Regions from separate parts of the Halotolerantifilum yawarlongkerapense genome, predicted to be linked through region 1. Evidence: a T-box and tRNA genes for the amino acid it is inferred to sense, from the RefSeq annotation. Region 1 holds a T-box; the other regions hold tRNA genes.
What was found. The T-box of region 1 lies ahead of ileS (isoleucine--tRNA ligase). A T-box ahead of a tRNA ligase gene usually reads a tRNA of that ligase, here a tRNA-Ile.
Positions count from the first base shown of each region.

Region 2: it has a tRNA-Ile gene. The T-box ahead of ileS (isoleucine--tRNA ligase) is inferred to sense a tRNA for this amino acid. The anticodon was not compared.
Region 3: it has a tRNA-Ile gene. The T-box ahead of ileS (isoleucine--tRNA ligase) is inferred to sense a tRNA for this amino acid. The anticodon was not compared.

Region 1 covers NZ_CP199719.1:65,265-72,438, forward strand. The annotation lists gene ACULM0_RS00320 (YlmH family RNA-binding protein) at 1-744, shown strand, start outside; gene ACULM0_RS00325 (DivIVA domain-containing protein) at 758-1,207, shown strand; T-box leader at 1,236-1,461, shown strand; gene ileS (isoleucine--tRNA ligase) at 1,502-4,600, shown strand; gene ACULM0_RS00335 (RluA family pseudouridine synthase) at 4,987-5,895, shown strand; gene pyrR (bifunctional pyr operon transcriptional regulator/uracil phosphoribosyltransferase PyrR) at 5,912-6,448, shown strand; gene ACULM0_RS00345 (inositol monophosphatase family protein) at 6,423-7,157, shown strand.
Region 2 covers NZ_CP199719.1:2,061,271-2,068,444, reverse strand. The annotation lists rRNA gene ACULM0_RS10140 (23S ribosomal RNA) at 1-1,878, opposite strand, end outside; tRNA gene ACULM0_RS10135 (tRNA-Ile) at 2,023-2,099, opposite strand; rRNA gene ACULM0_RS10130 (16S ribosomal RNA) at 2,202-3,741, opposite strand; gene lysS (lysine--tRNA ligase) at 3,910-5,379, opposite strand; gene dusB (tRNA dihydrouridine synthase DusB) at 5,441-6,403, opposite strand; gene ACULM0_RS10115 (type III pantothenate kinase) at 6,400-7,174, opposite strand, start outside.
Region 3 covers NZ_CP199719.1:2,149,198-2,156,371, reverse strand. The annotation lists gene ACULM0_RS10675 (family 1 encapsulin nanocompartment shell protein) at 67-849, opposite strand; gene ACULM0_RS10670 (encapsulin-associated ferritin-like protein) at 915-1,256, opposite strand; tRNA gene ACULM0_RS10665 (tRNA-Thr) at 1,409-1,484, opposite strand; tRNA gene ACULM0_RS10660 (tRNA-Asp) at 1,494-1,570, opposite strand; tRNA gene ACULM0_RS10655 (tRNA-Glu) at 1,577-1,651, opposite strand; tRNA gene ACULM0_RS10650 (tRNA-Met) at 1,664-1,739, opposite strand; rRNA gene rrf (5S ribosomal RNA) at 1,760-1,876, opposite strand; rRNA gene ACULM0_RS10640 (23S ribosomal RNA) at 1,997-4,935, opposite strand; tRNA gene ACULM0_RS10635 (tRNA-Ile) at 5,080-5,156, opposite strand; rRNA gene ACULM0_RS10630 (16S ribosomal RNA) at 5,259-6,798, opposite strand; gene ACULM0_RS10625 (dihydroorotate dehydrogenase) at 6,960-7,174, opposite strand, start outside.

The DNA.
Region 1 (7,174 bases):
GAACACCTGGCGAGGACCCAACAGCTTCTCGAGACCTATCGCCAGGCCGTGACGACCTTTGCACCGGTATTCACGGATTTCGTGGCCCCCACCTATCGGATGGCTTTCGAGAGGGGTTTGTCGAGCGCTGGAGAAATCAGGGTCATCGCTTTTCCGCAAGAGGGGGAGCGAACGCTCCTGGGATTCTTGCCCGAGTACCTGACGACGGACTTCGTCGAACCTCCCTTGGTATTGCTAGAAACGGCTCTCGATGATCGCTTTGAAAAGATCGGTCATGGCGATGTGCTCGGTTCTCTGATGGCCCTGGGTCTCACCCGTGAAAAATTCGGTGATATTCTCATCGGCCAAGGGTGTTGCCAGGTCTATGTGGTGGAAGAGTTGGCCGATTACGTCCGGTCCAATCTCACCCAGATCCGCAGGAGCCCGGCGGATTTTCGTCCGGTGTCCCTCGCCGATGTCATGGAGAGGGAAGTCGAGGGTGCGCCGCACAGGATTACCGTGGCATCGACCCGACTGGATGCCGTCCTGGCCGCAGGCTTTCATCTGTCCCGTCAAAAGGCGCAGTCCGCCATCTCGAGCGGACACGTGAAACACAACCATTTCATCACCACCGACCAGAAGACCGCGCTCGTTGAAGGGGATCTCTTGAGCCTGCGTCACCACGGCAGGTTGGCCATCGATTCGATCGGTGGTACGACGCGCAAGGATCGCCGCGTGATACGCGTGCGGTTGATGAAACGATGAGGAGGATAAGGGTTTGCTGACACCACTGGAAATTCAGAACAAGACATTTTCGAAAAGCCTCAGGGGATATGATGTGAGGGAAGTGGACGAATTTTTGATCGAAGTCTTCACGACGATCGACACGCTCTTGAACGATCAAACCCAATGGATAACAAAGGCGGATAGGCTCGAAAAGGATCTCGAGCGTTTTGAAAAGATCGAACAGACGCTAAAAGATGCCCTTGTCGTGGCGCAGAGCACAGCAGAGGATGTTGTGAAGCAGGCCAGCGAGAAGGCGGATGTCATCGTCGAGAAGGCGGAGATCACGGCAAAGCGTCGACTGGATGATGCGGATCAAGAGGTCCAGAAGATTCGCCGGGAGCGCGCCGAGCTCGAACAACGCTATAGTCAGTTCCTCACGCGCTTCAAAGTACTGTTGAGCGGAGAACTCGAGGGGATCGAGAAGATCGTTCTTGACGAGTGAACCTGTTGACGGTATAATTTTTTTAACTGTGAAAGCAATGAAGGGGAACCGTTGGTGTCGCATGTCTGAAGCAGAGAGCTGGTGGTCGGTGCAAACCAGTGTAGGACGCCCATCAAGATCCTCCCCCAGTTGTCCGGGTGAAAGTGACGAGTAATCCGGATCGGTCTCACACCGTTATCAGTGATCAAAGCGGCCCGCTTGGCAATAAGCGGGCAACTTGGGTGGTACCGCGAGTCACGAGAGTCGTCCCTGGGCAATTTTGCCCGGGGATTTTTTGATTGAAAGGAGAGAGCCATGTACAAACCACTGAACCAGGCACCGGTGAAAGAAAACGAAAAACAATTGGCCGAACAATGGGAGGCGATGGACCTACTGAAGGCATCCGTCGAGACGCGGGCAGATCACACGCCCTTCGTCTTTTACGATGGCCCTCCGACGGCCAACGGTCGTCCGGGGATCCACCACGTGATCGCACGGGCCTTGAAGGATGCCGTCTGCCGTTACAAAACGATGACGGGTTACAAAGTCGAGCGTAAGGCCGGATGGGACACCCACGGTCTGCCTGTAGAGATCGAAGTGGAGAAGCGTCTCGGCCTCAATGATAAGGCGGAGATTGAAGCCTACGGACTCGAGGCCTTCAACCAGAAGTGCCGTGACTCCGTGTTCGAGTACGAGGCGGCATGGCGTGAGCAAACCAAGCGCATGGCCTACCTGATCGACCTCGACAACCCCTATATCACGCTGGACAACGACTATATCGAGACGGAGTGGCATATCCTGGACAAGTTTTTCAAAGAGGATATGATCTACGAGGGACACAAGATCCTCCCCTACTGCGCTCGGTGCGGTACGGGGCTTGCGTCCCACGAGGTGGCCCAGGGCTACAAGGAGATCAAGACGGTCACCGTCTACACGAAATTCAAGCGCACGGATGTCGATGAGTACTTCTTGGTATGGACGACGACCCCTTGGACGCTGGCGGCCAACGTGGCGCTCACTGTACATCCCGAAGTTGACTACGTCCGCGTGAAACACAACGATGAAATCTATTACGTTGCGGAGAAACTGGCCGACGAGGTAATCGGTGGCGACTACGAGGTACTCGATCGACTCAAGGGAGCCGATATGGAAGGGTGGTCTTACGATCAATTCATGCCCTTTGTCGAGACGGATGCAAAGGCCTTCTTCGTTACGCTCGCTGACTACGTGACCACGGAAGATGGCACGGGCATCGTCCACACGGCACCTGCCTTTGGTGAAGACGACTACAATACCGGACAGCGTTACGGCTTACCCGTTCTACAGCCCGTTGACGAAGATGGAAAGTACATCACGACACCTTGGGAAGGTCAGTTTGTAATCGATGCTGATCCGGAAATCGTCAACTGGTTGGGGGAGACGGGAAGATTGTTCCGCAAACAGAAGATGGACCACAACTATCCCCACTGTTGGCGTTGTAACACCCCGCTCCTTTACTATGCAAAGCCGAGCTGGTACATCGAGATGACGAAAATCAAGGACCAGCTGATCGAGAACAACAATGGCGTGAACTGGTTCCCTGATCACGTGGGTGAAAAGCGCTTCGGCAACTGGTTGGAGAATCTCAACGACTGGGCCCTTTCCCGCAGTCGCTTCTGGGGCACGCCACTGAACATCTGGCGTTGTGATGCCTGCGATCATCTCTCCACAGTGGGTTCGCGTCAGGAGCTGGTGGATCGTGCCGTGGAGGACATTGATCTGGGCGTGGAACTCCACCGTCCCTATGTAGATGATATCCATCTGACGTGTGAAGACTGCGGTGGGCAGATGACCCGGGTACCGGATGTCATCGACTGTTGGTTCGACAGTGGGGCCATGCCCTTCGCCCAGCACCACTTTCCCTTTGAAAATGCCGATCGATTCGATGATCTGTTCCCGGCCGACTTCATCTGCGAGGGAATCGACCAGACGCGCGGTTGGTTTTATTCGCTCCTGGCGATCAGCACCTTCATGACGGGTAAAGCACCCTACAAGAACGTCTTGGTCAACGATCTGATCCTGGATAAATACGGGAAGAAAATGTCCAAGTCCAGGGGTAATGCCGTGGATAGCTTCGAACTATTCGACCGCTACGGTGCCGATGTGGTGCGCTGGTACCTCTACCACGTATCGCCGGCTTGGTCGCCGACACGTTTCGATGAAGACGGACTGGGCGAGGTAGACTCGAAGTTCTTCGGCACATTGAAGAACATCTACAACTTCTTTACCCTCTATGCCAATACCGATGGGATCGATGCGGCCACCTTTGATATCCCTGTGGCCGATCGTCCGGAACTCGACCGCTGGATGGCTTCGAAGCTACACAATTTGATTATGACCGTCCGTACGGAAATGGGCGTTTTCGATACGCATCGTGCCGTCCGTGCGATCCAGGAATTCGTGGTGGAAGACTTCTCCAACTGGTACATCCGACGCTCGCGCCGTCGGTTCTGGTCCGAAACGCTGGATGATGACAAGCGCTCGGTCTATCTCACCACCTATGAAGCCCTGAAGACCGTGGCACAGCTGGCGGCGCCCTTTGCCCCCTACGTGACCGAGGAAATCTTCCAGAAGCTCACCGGCGAGCCTTCCGTACACCTGAGCTATCTGGATGATGTCGATGCATCGATCATTGACACGCGCACAGAAGAGCGCATGGATCTCGTTCGAAACCTCGTGACCCTCGGTCGCGCTGCACGCGAGTCCGTGAAACTCAAGGTACGTCAACCGTTGGCCAGCGTCTTGATCGACGGTGGGTACAGGGAGCTGATCGGCGACCTCGTGCCACTGATCAAAGAAGAACTCAACGTCAAGGATGTCGTCTTTGTTGACGAGCTTGGCGAGTACATGCACTTCAGCTTGAAACCGAACTTCCGTGTCTGCGGACCGATCCTTGGAAAGAAAATGGGACTCTTCTCCAAGAAGCTGAACGAGCTCGATGCGGCGCTCTACGCCGATAAGTTCGATCGCGGTGAGACGGTGACCCTCGATCTCGATGGACAAGACTTCGAAGTGACGGCTGAACACGTGCAGGTGACCATTTCCGAGAAGGAAGGCTTCACCGTGCGCCGTGAGAACAATCTCTTCGTCATCCTAGATACCACCCTCGACGATGCACTGCTCGAGGAAGGCTATGCTCGCGAGCTGGTCAGCCGCGTCCAGCAGCTGCGAAAACAGCAGAACTTTGAGATCACCGATCGGATCAAGATTCACCTCGCCACCGACGAAGCCTTCCTGAAGGGCGTCGACAGCCATGCTAACCACATCAAGGAGGAGACCTTGGCCGATGAAATCGTGATCTTAGACGATGCTGGGGACCTCGAAACCTATGAACTGAACGACCATGCGGTGGCCCTGACTGTCGAACGCGTGTAACGGCAGGAGCAGATGACACCGGGTGGTCCTCGAAATCAAGTTGCACCATCCCAAAAGGAGGCGGTCGGCAGGAATGCCGTCTCCTTTTTTGCTGTTTACAGATTAAGCGTGCCCCTACCTTAGCTGGGGGATGGATCGCAATGCTTGATTGATCAATTAACAGTTTCTTCACAGTTCGGACACGGAATACTCATAGTCCCTTGATATGATGATTTCAAGGTAAACAGCGAACAGCGCTCCCCCCAATAGGCGCTGACGCTGACCCCCCTCCCCAATTGATGATACCCCCCAAACAAACGGAGCGCCTAAAAGGCGCCCCGTTTGCTTTTTTGGTTGAAAAGCCGCCGCCACTTCGGTAGACTAAGAAGTATCCGAAGGAGGCTATTATGGCACGATATACATTCACAGGAGATGAGGACGATCTGCGGATCGACCTCTTTTTATCGGAACAACTCAGGGACGTGAGCCGTTCCTACATACAGAGGCTTATCAAAGAGGGCAAGGTCCTGCTGAATGATGCGGTGGTGCTGAAGAAGAATACCCAGGTCACCGAGGATGACAGGGTGACCATCGAGGTGCCACCCCCGAAGGTGCTCGATGTTGTGCCGGAGAATCTTCCGCTGGAGATTGTCTATGAGGACACCGATGTGATCGTGGTCAACAAACCCCAGGGCATGGTTGTGCATCCTGCACCGGGTCATGAGCGGGGGACACTGGTCAACGCACTGATGTTCCATGCTGACAGCCTCTCGGGCATCAATGGCGTGATCCGACCCGGCATCGTGCATCGCATAGACAAGGACACGGCCGGGCTCTTGATGGTGGCAAAGAACGATCAGGCTCACCGGTCGCTCGCGGCACAGCTGAAGGAGCACAGCACGCTCAGGGAGTACCTGGCAATCTGCCATGGACGTTTTAAGTCCCCGGTGGGCACCATCAATCTCCCCGTCGGGCGAAATCCCCACAATCGCCTGAAGATGGCCGTCGTACAAAACGGCAAGCGTGCGATCACACACTACGAGGTCATTGAACAGTACGGACAGTATGCCTTGATCCGGTGTCGCTTGGAGACGGGAAGGACCCACCAGATTCGCGTGCACATGAACCACAAGCATCACCCGCTACTCGGTGATCCCATTTACGGACCTACTTCAGAGAAGATCAAGCACGACGGGCAACTGCTCTTCGCAGCCACCCTGGGCTTCGACCATCCATCGACAGGCGAGCACATGGTGTTCAAGGCAGAACCACCGGACTATTTTTTAGAGATACTTGAGAAAGTAAGAGCCCTCTGAGGGCAAGGAGGAGACCATGGAGTTTAAAGCCAGTATTCTAGACGAAAAGGCTATCGACCGCAGCTTAACCCGCCTGGCCCACGAGATCATCGAGCATAACAAGGGTGTTGAGAACGTGGTACTCGTGGGGATCCGGACACGTGGCGTACCGCTGGCCAAACGTCTTGCGGCGAAAATCGAAAAGATTGAAAATCGACAGGTACCGGTGGGTGAAGTGGACATCACCTTCTATCGCGATGATCTATCAGAGTTTTCGGACCGTCCTACCCTCAACCGTTCCGATCTGACCTTTCCCATCGCAGACAAGCACCTCGTGCTGGTGGATGATGTGATCTACACCGGTCGTACCGTGCGTGCGGCCATGGACGCACTGGTGGACTTCGGCCGCCCCAGCACCATCCAGCTGGCCGTGCTCGTGGACCGCGGTCATCGTGAGCTGCCCATTCGTCCGGACTACGTGGGCAAGAACGTCCCTACATCGAAAACGGAGATCATAAAGGTGCGGCTCGAAGAGGTGGACGGTAGCAATGAAGTGGCTATCTACAGCCGTTAAGGAGGTTGTGGAGGAGGCCCTCGCACGGTTCGCAGCGGGTACCGAAGGCTACGAGAAAGCCCCCGGTGACTACGTGACAGCCTTGGACCTGGCCATCGACGTGGGACTCGAGGGAATTTTCAAGCAGCATACACCCGGGGCACTCTACCGCTCGGAGGAAAGGGAGGCATTCGAGTTGACAAAAATGCCCACCTGGGTGGTGGACCCCCTCGATGGCACCTACAATTACCTGAAGGGCCATCCTTTTTTCGGCGTGCAAGGAACTTATTTCGATGCGGGCGTCCCCCGGTCGAGTTTCATCCACCTGCCGGCCCAAGGACGCTTCATCGAGACCCATGGCCAGGGGCTCTTGGTCAATGGCGAACAGACCCGGAACAAACCCGTGAGCCCGGGGGAAGCTCTGGTGACCTTCGGGGATTTTTCCAGGTCGAACCCGGCGTCCCACGCCAGTCAACTGGCCGCCATGCAGCAGCTCATCTGTCGTGTGAACAAGGTGCGGATCCAAGGAGCCTCCAGTGTGGACTTCGGATTCGTCGCAGTTGGTATCTCTGACGCCCACATCACCTATTCCACGCAGCCCTGGGAGCTCACCAGCGGCCTGCACCTGGTGGAGGCCGCCGGTGGTATTGTCCGACCGCTTTCGGGCGGCGGAAGGCTCGTGGCCGGCGATCGGGCCTTGGCCGACGCCCTGTTGGCGGTTTTAGAATGAAATAAAGCACGTCCCAA
Region 2 (7,174 bases), 1.1 Mb from region 1:
GCAGGCGTCAGCCCCTATACATCATCTTTCGATTTAGCAGAGACCTGTGTTTTTGGTAAACAGTCGCTTGGGCCTATTCTCTGCGGCCGCCTCAGGCTTTGACACCCTACGCGCGGCACCCCTTCTCCCGAAGTTACGGGGTCATTTTGCCGAGTTCCTTAACAATGGTTCTCTCGCTGGCCTTAGAATTCTCTTCCTACCTACCTGTGTCGGTTTACGGTACAGGCGCCCTAAAAACTCGATAGCGGCTTTTCTCGACAGTTTGAAATCGACAGCTTCGTTACTTAAGTTCACTCCCCATCACAGCTCACCTTTTAACGGGACGGATTTGCCTATCCCATCAAGCTTGCTGCTTGGACGCGCTCTTCCAATCGCGCGCTCTGCCTATCCTCCTGTGTCACCACATCTCTCAAACGCTTCTAAAGCGGTACAGGAATCTTCACCTGTTGTCCATCGCCTACGACTTTCGTCCTCGGCTTAGGTCCTGACTTACCCTGAGTGGACGAGCCTTCCTCAGGAACCCTTAGGTTTTCGGCCGGTGTGATTCTCACACACCTCTCGCTACTCATGCCAACATTCTCTCTTCTATACAGTCCACCATACCTTACAGTACAGCTTCGTCCCGTATACAATGCTCCCCTACCACTAGAAGACCTTAGTCTTCTAATCCATAGCTTCGGTGGTGGATTTTAGCCCCGGTAATTTTCGGCGCGACATCACTCGACTAGTGAGCTATTACGCACTCTTTCAATGCGTGGCTGCTTCTAAGCCAACATCCTAGTTGTCTAGGCAATGTCACATCCTTTCCCACTTAATCCACACTTGGGGACCTTAGCTGATGGTCTGGGCTGTTTCCCTCTCGACAACGAATCTTATCACACGCTGTCTGACTCCAAGGATAAAGATCACGGCATTCGGAGTTTGATAAGCTTCGGTAGGCGGTGAAGCCCCCTAGGCTAGTCAGTGCTCTACCTCCGTGTCTCATTTCCTCAGGCTAGCCCTAAAGCTATTTCGGGGAGAACCAGCTATCTCCGTGTTCGATTGGAATTTCTCCGCTACCCACAAGTCATCCCAGCCTTTTTCAACAGACATGGGTTCGGGCCTCCACAAAATTTTACTTCTGCTTCACCCTGCTCATGGGTAGGTCACACGGTTTCGGGTCTACGCCATACAACTCGTCGCCCTATTCAGACTCGCTTTCGCTACGGCTACGGTGCTCAAGCACCTTAACCTATCGCTGCATAACGTAACTCGTTGGCCCGTTCTACAAAAAGTACGCGGTCGCAAGTCATGCTTGCTCCCACTGCTTGTAAACATAAGGTTTCAGGTTCTATTTCACTCCCCTCCAGGGGTTCTTTTCACCTTTCCCTCACGGTACTATGCGCTATCGGTCACTTGGTAGTATTTAGCCTTGGGAGATGGTCCTCCCTGCTTCCCACAGGATTTCTCGTGTCCCGTGGTACTCTGGATCGGACGTCGTCCGGGTCCACCTTTCGTCTACGGGACTATCACCCGCTCTGGTGTGCCTTCCCAGGCATCTTCGACTAGACTTATCCCTAAACTTTATTCGTCCGTCCGCAACCCCGAGACCCGTAGGTCTCGGTTTGGGCTCTTTCCCTTTCGCTCGCCGCTACTCGGAAAATCGATTGTTTTCTTTCTCTTCCTCCGGTTACTTAGATGTTTCAGTTCACCGGGTTCCCCCCGTCAGGCTATGTATTCACCTGACGGTCCTCGCGGATGAACGCGAGGGGGTTTCCCCATTCGGACATCCCCGTATCATCGCCTGCTTGCGGCTACACGGGGCTTTTCGCAGCTTACCACGTCCTTCATCGGCTCCAAGTGCCAAGGCATCCGCCTTATGCTCTTACTTACTTGACCTGCTTCACCTTGAGTCGGCGATCAGATCTTTTAAAAAAGAGATTCTCTCTTTCAAATTTCAGCTTGGTTTTTTTCTTAGATTTTAAGAAGTTTTGCTGTATGCAATTTTCAATGAGCGTCGAAAACCCTTGATCAGAAAATAAGTGGTGGGCATAGGTGGACTCGAACCACCGACCTCACGCTTATCAGGCGTGCGCTCTAACCTGCTGAGCTATACGCCCACTTATAACCTGTGGGTTCTCTTATGTTGAGAGTCTAACCTCTCAAAACTGAATCGTACGAACGTCTTTCATTAAAGGCTTATTTTTTATGATTCTCCTTAGAAAGGAGGTGATCCAGCCGCACCTTCCGATACGGCTACCTTGTTACGACTTCACCCCAGTCATTGGTCTCACCTTCGGCAGCTTCCCCCGCTTAAAGCGGTTGGATCACTGACTTCGGGTGCTCCCAACTTCCATGGTGTGACGGGCGGTGTGTACAAGACCCGGGAACGCATTCACCGCGACATGCTGATTCGCGATTACTAGCAACTCCAGCTTCACGTGGGCGAGTTGCAGCCCACGATCCGAACTGAGATCGGCTTATAAGGATTCGCTCCTGCTTGCGCAGTCGCTGCCCGTTGTACCGACCATTGTAGCACGTGTGTAGCCCAAATCATAAAGGGCATGATGATTTGACGTCATCCCCACCTTCCTCCGGTTTGTCACCGGCAGTCCATCTAGAGTGCCCAACTTAATGCTGGCAACTAAATGCAAGGGTTGCGCTCGTTGCGGGACTTAACCCAACATCTCACGACACGAGCTGACGACAACCATGCACCACCTGTCATCCCTGTCGACCAAAGGCCGAAAGCTCTGGTTAAAGAGCGATCAAGGAGATGTCAAGATTTGGTAAGGTTCTTCGCGTTGCTTCGAATTAAACCACATGCTCCGCTGCTTGTGCGGGTCCCCGTCAATTCCTTTGAGTTTCAGTCTTGCGACCGTACTCCCCAGGCGGGGTACTTATTGCGTTAACTGCGGCACCGACACTCGCATGCCGACACCTAGTACCCATCGTTTACGGCGTGGACTACCAGGGTATCTAATCCTGTTCGCTCCCCACGCTTTCGTGCCTCAGTGTCAGTTACAGTCCAGAAAGTCGCCTTCGCCACTGGTGTTCCTCCTAATATCTACGCATTTCACCGCTACACTAGGAATTCCACTTTCCTCTCCTGTACTCAAGTCCAACAGTTCCCAAGGCTTACAACGGTTGAGCCGTTGCCTTTCACCTCAGGCTTGATGGACCACCTACGCACTCTTTACGCCCAGTGATTCCGGATAACGCTTGCTCCCTACGTATTACCGCGGCTGCTGGCACGTAGTTAGCCGGAGCTTGCTTCTAAGGTACCGTCACTGCTTCTTCCCTTAGAACAGAATTTTACGACCCGAAGGCCTTCATCATTCACGCGGCGTTGCTGCATCAGGCTTGCGCCCATTGTGCAATATTCCCCACTGCTGCCTCCCGTAGGAGTCTGGACCGTGTCTCAGTTCCAGTGTGGCCGATCACCCTCTCAGGTCGGCTACTGATCGTCGCCTTGGTAGGCCGTTACCCTACCAACTAGCTAATCAGACGCGGGCCCATCCTGAACCGATAAAATCTTTAACAAGTAGGTCATGCGACCTTCTCGCTTCATGAGGTATTAATCACCGTTTCCGGTGGCTATCCCTCTGTTCAGGGCAGGTTGCCCACGCGTTACTCACCCGTCTGCCACTTTCCGCAAGTTCCCTTCCACCGAAGTGTCCGTTCCCTCGCTTCTCGTTCGACTTGCATGTGTTAAGCACGCCGCCAGCGTTCATCCTGAGCCAGGATCAAACTCTTTGAAAAAATTTTGAAACCATAGCTCTAATAAAAATTGACGTTTCGTACGATTCAGTTTTCAAAGGTCAAATTGCTCTCGCCGCATCTCTTAGCGACCTACTTATCATAACACCGCAGGTCTATACCGTCAAGGTAAAAATGAAAAAACCCCGAAAGAATTCGGGGTCCTGTTGTCTACAGTGGTTTCATGGTCGGGAACATGATGACATCGCGGATGGAAGTGGAATCGGTGAGCAGCATGATCAATCGATCGATGCCCACGCCGAGACCGCCCGTCGGGGGTAGTCCGACCTCGAGCGCCGTGAGGAAATCCTCGTCCATCATGTGCGCCTCTTCATCTCCACCCTCGCGCGCCTTGACCTGTTCCTCGAAACGACCGCGCTGGTCGATGGGGTCGTTGAGCTCGCTAAAGGCGTTCGCAATTTCCCAAGTGTTGGCGAACGCTTCGAAGCGGTTCGTGATCGCCGGGTTGTCCGGATTTCGCTTCGACAGCGGAGACACCTCCACGGGGTGATGAGTGATGAAAATCGGCTGGATCAAGTGCTCTTCACAGTATTCCTCGAAGACCTCGTTGATCACATGACCCTTCTTCATCTCTTTGGTCACGTCCACATGTAGCTTCTTGGCCACCGCCCGCGCCTCTTCGTCTGTCTCGATGGCGTCGAAGTCAACGCCCGCCCACTTCTTGCAGGCTTCGGTCATGCTCATGCGCTGCCAAGGTGGTGTGAAGTCGAGCTCAAGATCTTGGTACTTGACCTTGGTGGTGCCGAAAACGTGCTGACAAGCGTCGGCCACCATCTCCTCGGTGATCCGCATCATGTCTTCGTAATCCTCGTAAGCGGCGTAGAGTTCCATCGCAGTGTACTCGGGGTTGTGCTTGTAGCTCATGCCCTCGTTCCTGAACATACGCCCCATCTCGTAGACTTTATCGAATCCACCGACGATTAAGCGCTTCAGGTAGAGTTCATTGGCGATTCGCATGTACATCTCGATGTCCAGCGTATTGTGGTGGGTGACGAAAGGTCGCGCCGTGGCACCCCCGGCGATGGGGCTCAAGATCGGCGTATCCACCTCCAGGTAACCTTCCGACTCTAAGAAAGCGCGGATCGCCCGGATGATCTTGCTGCGCAACTTGAACTTCTCGCGCACCTCGGGGCTCATGATCAGATCCACATAACGCTGGCGGTAGCGAATCTCTTGGTCCTTCAACCCGTGGTATTTCTCGGGTAGGGTGTAGAGGGACTTTGTGAGCAGCACAACCTCTTCCGCGCGGATGGACTCCTCGCCCTTCTTCGTTTTGAACACTTCGCCGGCAACACCCACGATATCACCGATGTCGTAGGTGGTGATCCAGTCGTATTCCGTTTCGCCCACTTGCTTCTTGTTCACATAGGCCTGGATGCGACCATCGCGGTCTTGGATGTCGAGGAACATCGCCTTGCCCATGATCCGCTTGGCCATGATCCGCCCGGCGATCATCACGTGCGTGCCCTCGTACTCGTCAAAATGTTGGATGATGGCTTCACTGAAAGCCGTGCGATCGTAGCGTTCTTTCTTGAAAGGATCGCGTCCTTCCGCTTGTAACGTCTCTAATTTGTCGAGCCGCACCTGGTACAGCTCGTTCGTGCTCTTTACTTCGCTCATCTTAACCCTCCTTTATCAGATTTCTCAATTGTCCTTATTATATGAAAGCCCACTGGCGGTGTCAAGAAAGGCACGCGTCGAGGGCTTCGATGACTTCTTCCGGTGATTGGGCCGCAAAAATCTTCCTTTTGGCGGCCGCCGAACCGCGGATCCCCTTCAGGTACCAAGCGGCGTGTTTGCGCATCTCGAGGACGCCGATATGATCGCCCTTGTCCTCCAGCAGTAGATCGAAGTGACGTCGGGCCACTCGGATCTTCTCTTCGGCCGTAGGCAGTGGGGCCATCTCGCCCGTCTTGAAGTAATGATCGATCCGCTTGAGCAGCCAGGGATTTCCCTGAACACCGCGGGCCGCCATCACACCATCAACCCCGGTTTCTTTTCTCATGCGGATCGCATCCTCCACACTAAAGATATCGCCATTGCCAATCACAGGGATGGACAGAGCCGACTTCACTTCTTTGAAGATAGACCAATCCGCTTGCCCGCTGTAGAACTGTTCGCGCGTCCGCCCGTGCACCGTGACTAGCTGAACGCCCAGCGATTCTGCCAGGCGACCGATCTCCACGGCATTGACCGAGTCTTCATCCCAGCCCTTCCGCATCTTGAGGGTGACGGGCTTCGTCGAAGCCGTGACCACCGCTTCGATGAAACGGGCCGCCGCCTCGCGGTTGCGCATGAGGGCCGAGCCATCGCCGTTTCTTACGATCTTGGGAGCCGGGCAGCCCATGTTGATATCGATCAGATCGTGAGGTAAGGCATTGAGCCGTGGCATAACCGCACGGACCACCTCGGGCTCCGAGCCAAAAACCTGGAGGGCCACAGGGTGACCATCGGCATCTGTCCTCAGGAGCGGCGCGGTCTTCTCCGGTGCGTAGAAAAAACCCTTCAGGCTGACCATCTCGGTCACGAGCAAGACATCGGGTACCATTTCGCGCAGGACCTTCCTGTATGCGTAGTCTGTGACCCCGGCCATGGGCCCGAGCAGGCAATCACTTTTAAGGCTAAAATCCCTGCACTGGATCACGAATGACTCACCCGGTTTAACTTGTGGATATGATTGAGCCCCTCTAGCGTCAGGAACTTGTCCACGACGCTGATGGTCTTCGACTCCGTGGCGATCAGCGTTGCCAGCCCGCCCGTGGCCACCACGGGAATCGATGCGTCGTCCATTTCCTCGCGCATCCGTTCGACGATGAAATCCACGGATCCCACGTAGCCGTAGATAATACCGGCCTGGATCGATTCCGTCGTGTTCTTGCAGATCACCCGCTTGGGTTTGACCAGCTCCACCCGGGTCAGCTTGGCCGCCCGGTCGAAGAGGGCATCTGACGAAATCTTGATGCCCGGTAGGATCGCCCCGCCGAGGTAGGAACAATCCGCTCCGATCACATCGAAGGTCGTCGCTGTTCCAAAATCCACCACGATCACGGGCCCACCGTACTTGTGGTAGGCGGCCAGACCATTGACAATTCGGTCGGCACCCACCTGTCTGGGATTGTCGTACCGCACGTTCATACCGGTCTTCACCCCGGGTCCTACGACAATGGCCTCCACACCGAAGTACTTCTGGCTCATGTGCTGCAGCGAGTACATGATCGTCGGGACCACGCTGGAAATGATCACGTGATCGATGGCCCCCGGGTCGAGCTGTTCATGATGAAAAAGTTGTGTCAAAAAAATACCGAGCTCATCCGCGCTTTTTTGCTTGTCCGTCGACATCCGCCAGTGCGTGACCAGATGATCCTCTTCGTATACACCGATGACAATATTCGTGTTCCCCACATCAAAAGCCAGT
Region 3 (7,174 bases), 1.1 Mb from region 1:
ACATTATTGTACCAAAAAAAGGACCCGGTGTAATCCGGATCCCTGTCGATCATCTGGTGATCTCGCCTAAGCGTCGAAGGTTACGATCAATGCCGGATCGAGCACGCGTAGCGTGAAGGACTCGGTGATAAAGAACTTGACCTTCTCATTATCGGAGGATTGGTAACCCACCGCCAGGTCTTGACCGATGGTCAATTCAAGGTCTTCGTGCTTATAGGGGACCAGTACCGCGCCCTCAATGGCATGGGAGTAAAGCGGCGCCATACCCAACAGGTTCTCCAGACGCTTCCTGAGCGGATAGCCCTTGCCCATCATTTGGATTTTTTTATAGAGCTCCTTGCCTACGATCAGCGCATAGGGACCACCGGCATAGGCATCGCGCAGGGCCAGAACGCCTTCTGTGACCTGGGCCATGACCTCGTCGGCGTCAGCGCCGAAGGCAAGGTTCTTCTCAGCTGCCCCGACCAAACCCGTTACCAGACCATCGTCTGATCCGTGAAGGAGAATTTTCTCTTCGAAGAGCGCCATTTTTTTAGCCGCTTCTTCCAGTGATGTGTAATCGATATCCTTTGCACCGCGCAGCAGGTTATCCAGCTCCCAGCGGTTCATTTCAAACTCAGCCCTGGCTTCGAGCAGGGGTTGTACCTTGTAGGCTCCGTAGCAGAGACCCTCTTCCTCTTGGATCTCGGCCAATCGTCCTTCGGGCACCACCGTATAATCAAGTCCCTTGGGACCGTTCACCTTAAGCGCACGACGGGTGGTCAAGAAAGCCTCCAGAACCCCTTTGGCCGTTTCGTCCACTTCGCTCCAAACCGCCTTTTCAATCGGTGCTAAATTGCGTTTTAACATACGTACACTCCTTTCGAATGATCAATTGGATCGTATCCTTAACATTTTCGTTGTTTCTTTCTGTCTTAAAGAGAACCGATGCCCAGGTCTTCTTTCTCTTGTTCGCCCTCTTCTTCTTCGCCCTCTTCGATCTCTGTGATCGGGCCCTCTTGGAAAAGGTAGGTGCGTAGCTCTTCATCCCAAGCCGGCATGTTGCGACGTAACCACTCTAGGGTCATACAGGCGTGTTCGATCTCCTCATCCCTGTTGTGGGCCAGGATCGCCTTCAGGTCCGGATCGTTCGTGGCGGAAACGCGCTGCTGATACCAATCGACGGCTTCAATTTCTTCCTTCAAACTGTTCAGTGCCCGCGTGAAGTTCATCGTCTCTTCGTCTAACCGTTCTACCGGTTCATGATATTGTGACATGCATCTTCCTCCTTATTCTTCAACCGTGATATTTCCTTACCATAGATATGATTACCCTCACCCAGTCTGTTTAAACAAAGGAGGTCAACTGAGAGAAGGTGCCAAAAACCAAAAGAAGACGTCTTCCGTTAGGAAAGACGTCGATCTTTTCGTGGAGCTGGTGATGGGACTTGAACCCGCAACCTGCTGATTACGATTCAGCTGCTCTACCAGTTGAGCTACACCAGCATTAAAATTTGGCGATCCAGAAGGGATTCGAACCCTCGACCTCTAGCGTGACAGGCTAGCGTTCTAACCAGCTGAACTACTGGACCGCTTAATGGTGACCCCTGGGGGAATCGAACCCCCGTTACCGCCGTGAAAGGGCGGTGTCTTGACCGCTTGACCAAGGGGCCAGGTATATGTAATGGTTGCGGGGACAGGATTCGAACCTGCGACCTCCGGGTTATGAGCCCGACGAGCTGCCAACTGCTCCACCCCGCGATGGATTGTGATGATGTGAAGACCGGCAACGTCCTATTCTCCCAGGGGACTGCTCCCCAAGTACCTTCAGCGCTGAGAAGCTTAACGTCTGTGTTCGGGATGGGAACAGGTGTATCCTTCTCGCTATCGTCACCGGATTCTTCAATTGTAAGCAAGCTTTCGCTCACTCAAAATCGCATACAGCAAATCAAAACCAAGTTGTTTCTAAGAAAAAGTGTCTTCTCTTTATGATCTTCTCACCAACCCAAGGTTCGCCTTAGGTCAAGTCCTCGACCGATTAGTACCAATCAGCTAAAAGCATTACTGCCCTTTCACCCTTGGCCTATCAACCAGATGGTCTATCTGGGGTCTTACTCATAAATGATGGGATATCTCATCTTGAGGGGGGCTTCGCGCTTAGATGCCTTCAGCGCTTATCCCTTCCGCACGTAGCTACTCAGCTATGCCCTTGGCAGGACAACTGATCCACCAGCGGTGCGTCCATTCCGGTCCTCTCGTACTAGGAACAGAGCCTCTCAAATATCCAACGCCCACAGCAGATAGGGACCGAACTGTCTCACGACGTTCTGAACCCAGCTCGCGTGCCTCTTTAATGGGCGAACAGCCCAACCCTTGGGACCTACTACAGCCCCAGGATGAGACGAGCCGACATCGAGGTGCCAAACCTCCCCGTCGATGTGGACTCTTGGGGGAGATAAGCCTGTTATCCCCGGGGTAGCTTTTATCCGTTGAGCGATGGCCCTTCCATGCGGTACCACCGGATCACTAAGCCCGACTTTCGTCCCTGCTCGACCTGTATGTCTCGCAGTCAAGCTCCCTTATGCCTTTGCACTCTTTGCGCGATTTCCAACCGCGCTGAGGAAACCTTTGGGCGCCTCCGTTACTCTTTAGGAGGCGACCGCCCCAGTCAAACTGCCCACCTGACATTGTCCCAGAGCTGGATCACAGCTCCTGGTTAGAACACTGGTATGGAAAGGGTGGTATCCAAAGGACGACTCCACACACACTGGCGCGCATGCTTCTATGTCTCCCACCTATCCTGTACATCCCATACCAAAATCCAGTGCCAAGCTACAGTAAAGCTCCACGGGGTCTTTCCGTCTTGCTGCGGGTAACCGGCATCTTTACCGGTACTACAATTTCACCGAGTCCATTGTTGAGACAGCGCCCAAATCGTTACGCCTTTCGTGCGGGTCGGAACTTACCCGACAAGGAATTTCGCTACCTTAGGACCGTTATAGTTACGGCCGCCGTTTACTGGGGCTTCGATTCTAAGCTTCGCTTACGCTAACCTTTCCTCTTAACCTTCCAGCACCGGGCAGGCGTCAGCCCCTATACATCATCTTTCGATTTAGCAGAGACCTGTGTTTTTGGTAAACAGTCGCTTGGGCCTATTCTCTGCGGCCGCCTCAGGCTTTGACACCCTACGCGCGGCACCCCTTCTCCCGAAGTTACGGGGTCATTTTGCCGAGTTCCTTAACAATGGTTCTCTCGCTGGCCTTAGAATTCTCTTCCTACCTACCTGTGTCGGTTTACGGTACAGGCGCCCTAAAAACTCGATAGCGGCTTTTCTCGACAGTTTGAAATCGACAGCTTCGTTACTTAAGTTCACTCCCCATCACAGCTCACCTTTTAACGGGACGGATTTGCCTATCCCATCAAGCTTGCTGCTTGGACGCGCTCTTCCAATCGCGCGCTCTGCCTATCCTCCTGTGTCACCACATCTCTCAAACGCTTCTAAAGCGGTACAGGAATCTTCACCTGTTGTCCATCGCCTACGACTTTCGTCCTCGGCTTAGGTCCTGACTTACCCTGAGTGGACGAGCCTTCCTCAGGAACCCTTAGGTTTTCGGCCGGTGTGATTCTCACACACCTCTCGCTACTCATGCCAACATTCTCTCTTCTATACAGTCCACCATACCTTACAGTACAGCTTCGTCCCGTATACAATGCTCCCCTACCACTAGAAGACCTTAGTCTTCTAATCCATAGCTTCGGTGGTGGATTTTAGCCCCGGTAATTTTCGGCGCGACATCACTCGACTAGTGAGCTATTACGCACTCTTTCAATGCGTGGCTGCTTCTAAGCCAACATCCTAGTTGTCTAGGCAATGTCACATCCTTTCCCACTTAATCCACACTTGGGGACCTTAGCTGATGGTCTGGGCTGTTTCCCTCTCGACAACGAATCTTATCACACGCTGTCTGACTCCAAGGATAAAGATCACGGCATTCGGAGTTTGATAAGCTTCGGTAGGCGGTGAAGCCCCCTAGGCTAGTCAGTGCTCTACCTCCGTGTCTCATTTCCTCAGGCTAGCCCTAAAGCTATTTCGGGGAGAACCAGCTATCTCCGTGTTCGATTGGAATTTCTCCGCTACCCACAAGTCATCCCAGCCTTTTTCAACAGACATGGGTTCGGGCCTCCACAAAATTTTACTTCTGCTTCACCCTGCTCATGGGTAGGTCACACGGTTTCGGGTCTACGCCATACAACTCGTCGCCCTATTCAGACTCGCTTTCGCTACGGCTACGGTGCTCAAGCACCTTAACCTATCGCTGCATAACGTAACTCGTTGGCCCGTTCTACAAAAAGTACGCGGTCGCAAGTCATGCTTGCTCCCACTGCTTGTAAACATAAGGTTTCAGGTTCTATTTCACTCCCCTCCAGGGGTTCTTTTCACCTTTCCCTCACGGTACTATGCGCTATCGGTCACTTGGTAGTATTTAGCCTTGGGAGATGGTCCTCCCTGCTTCCCACAGGATTTCTCGTGTCCCGTGGTACTCTGGATCGGACGTCGTCCGGGTCCACCTTTCGTCTACGGGACTATCACCCGCTCTGGTGTGCCTTCCCAGGCATCTTCGACTAGACTTATCCCTAAACTTTATTCGTCCGTCCGCAACCCCGAGACCCGTAGGTCTCGGTTTGGGCTCTTTCCCTTTCGCTCGCCGCTACTCGGAAAATCGATTGTTTTCTTTCTCTTCCTCCGGTTACTTAGATGTTTCAGTTCACCGGGTTCCCCCCGTCAGGCTATGTATTCACCTGACGGTCCTCGCGGATGAACGCGAGGGGGTTTCCCCATTCGGACATCCCCGTATCATCGCCTGCTTGCGGCTACACGGGGCTTTTCGCAGCTTACCACGTCCTTCATCGGCTCCAAGTGCCAAGGCATCCGCCTTATGCTCTTACTTACTTGACCTGCTTCACCTTGAGTCGGCGATCAGATCTTTTAAAAAAGAGATTCTCTCTTTCAAATTTCAGCTTGGTTTTTTTCTTAGATTTTAAGAAGTTTTGCTGTATGCAATTTTCAATGAGCGTCGAAAACCCTTGATCAGAAAATAAGTGGTGGGCATAGGTGGACTCGAACCACCGACCTCACGCTTATCAGGCGTGCGCTCTAACCTGCTGAGCTATACGCCCACTTATAACCTGTGGGTTCTCTTATGTTGAGAGTCTAACCTCTCAAAACTGAATCGTACGAACGTCTTTCATTAAAGGCTTATTTTTTATGATTCTCCTTAGAAAGGAGGTGATCCAGCCGCACCTTCCGATACGGCTACCTTGTTACGACTTCACCCCAGTCATTGGTCTCACCTTCGGCAGCTTCCCCCGCTTAAAGCGGTTGGATCACTGACTTCGGGTGCTCCCAACTTCCATGGTGTGACGGGCGGTGTGTACAAGACCCGGGAACGCATTCACCGCGACATGCTGATTCGCGATTACTAGCAACTCCAGCTTCACGTGGGCGAGTTGCAGCCCACGATCCGAACTGAGATCGGCTTATAAGGATTCGCTCCTGCTTGCGCAGTCGCTGCCCGTTGTACCGACCATTGTAGCACGTGTGTAGCCCAAATCATAAAGGGCATGATGATTTGACGTCATCCCCACCTTCCTCCGGTTTGTCACCGGCAGTCCATCTAGAGTGCCCAACTTAATGCTGGCAACTAAATGCAAGGGTTGCGCTCGTTGCGGGACTTAACCCAACATCTCACGACACGAGCTGACGACAACCATGCACCACCTGTCATCCCTGTCGACCAAAGGTCGAAAGCTCTGGTTAAAGAGCGATCAAGGAGATGTCAAGATTTGGTAAGGTTCTTCGCGTTGCTTCGAATTAAACCACATGCTCCGCTGCTTGTGCGGGTCCCCGTCAATTCCTTTGAGTTTCAGTCTTGCGACCGTACTCCCCAGGCGGGGTACTTATTGCGTTAACTGCGGCACCGACACTCGCATGCCGACACCTAGTACCCATCGTTTACGGCGTGGACTACCAGGGTATCTAATCCTGTTCGCTCCCCACGCTTTCGTGCCTCAGTGTCAGTTACAGTCCAGAAAGTCGCCTTCGCCACTGGTGTTCCTCCTAATATCTACGCATTTCACCGCTACACTAGGAATTCCACTTTCCTCTCCTGTACTCAAGTCCAACAGTTCCCAAGGCTTACAACGGTTGAGCCGTTGCCTTTCACCTCAGGCTTGATGGACCACCTACGCACTCTTTACGCCCAGTGATTCCGGATAACGCTTGCTCCCTACGTATTACCGCGGCTGCTGGCACGTAGTTAGCCGGAGCTTGCTTCTAAGGTACCGTCACTGCTTCTTCCCTTAGAACAGAATTTTACGACCCGAAGGCCTTCATCATTCACGCGGCGTTGCTGCATCAGGCTTGCGCCCATTGTGCAATATTCCCCACTGCTGCCTCCCGTAGGAGTCTGGACCGTGTCTCAGTTCCAGTGTGGCCGATCACCCTCTCAGGTCGGCTACTGATCGTCGCCTTGGTAGGCCGTTACCCTACCAACTAGCTAATCAGACGCGGGCCCATCCTGAACCGATAAAATCTTTAACAAGTAGGTCATGCGACCTTCTCGCTTCATGAGGTATTAATCACCGTTTCCGGTGGCTATCCCTCTGTTCAGGGCAGGTTGCCCACGCGTTACTCACCCGTCTGCCACTTTCCGCAAGTTCCCTTCCACCGAAGTGTCCGTTCCCTCGCTTCTCGTTCGACTTGCATGTGTTAAGCACGCCGCCAGCGTTCATCCTGAGCCAGGATCAAACTCTTTGAAAAAATTTTGAAACCATAGCTCTAATAAAAATTGACGTTTCGTACGATTCAGTTTTCAAAGGTCAAATTGCTCTCGCCGCAAGGGAAAATGTATCGTTGCGACTTTTATATAATAGCAGAGCAGAGGCCCTAAGTCAAGGCCTCCGCAAGAAGTTTTTTAAGATTTACACGAGATTGCCCGTGATCGATCCAAAATCCTCAAATCCTTGCTTCTGCGCGTAATCCATCATACCATCTAGGATCTTCATTGTCACGCATGGATCTGTGAAATTTGCCGTGCCCACCGCAATCGCCGTCGCTCCGGCCAGAAGAAAAGAAATCCCATCCTCCCATGAAGCGATCCCACCCATTCCCAAGACCGGGATCGAGGTCGCATGGT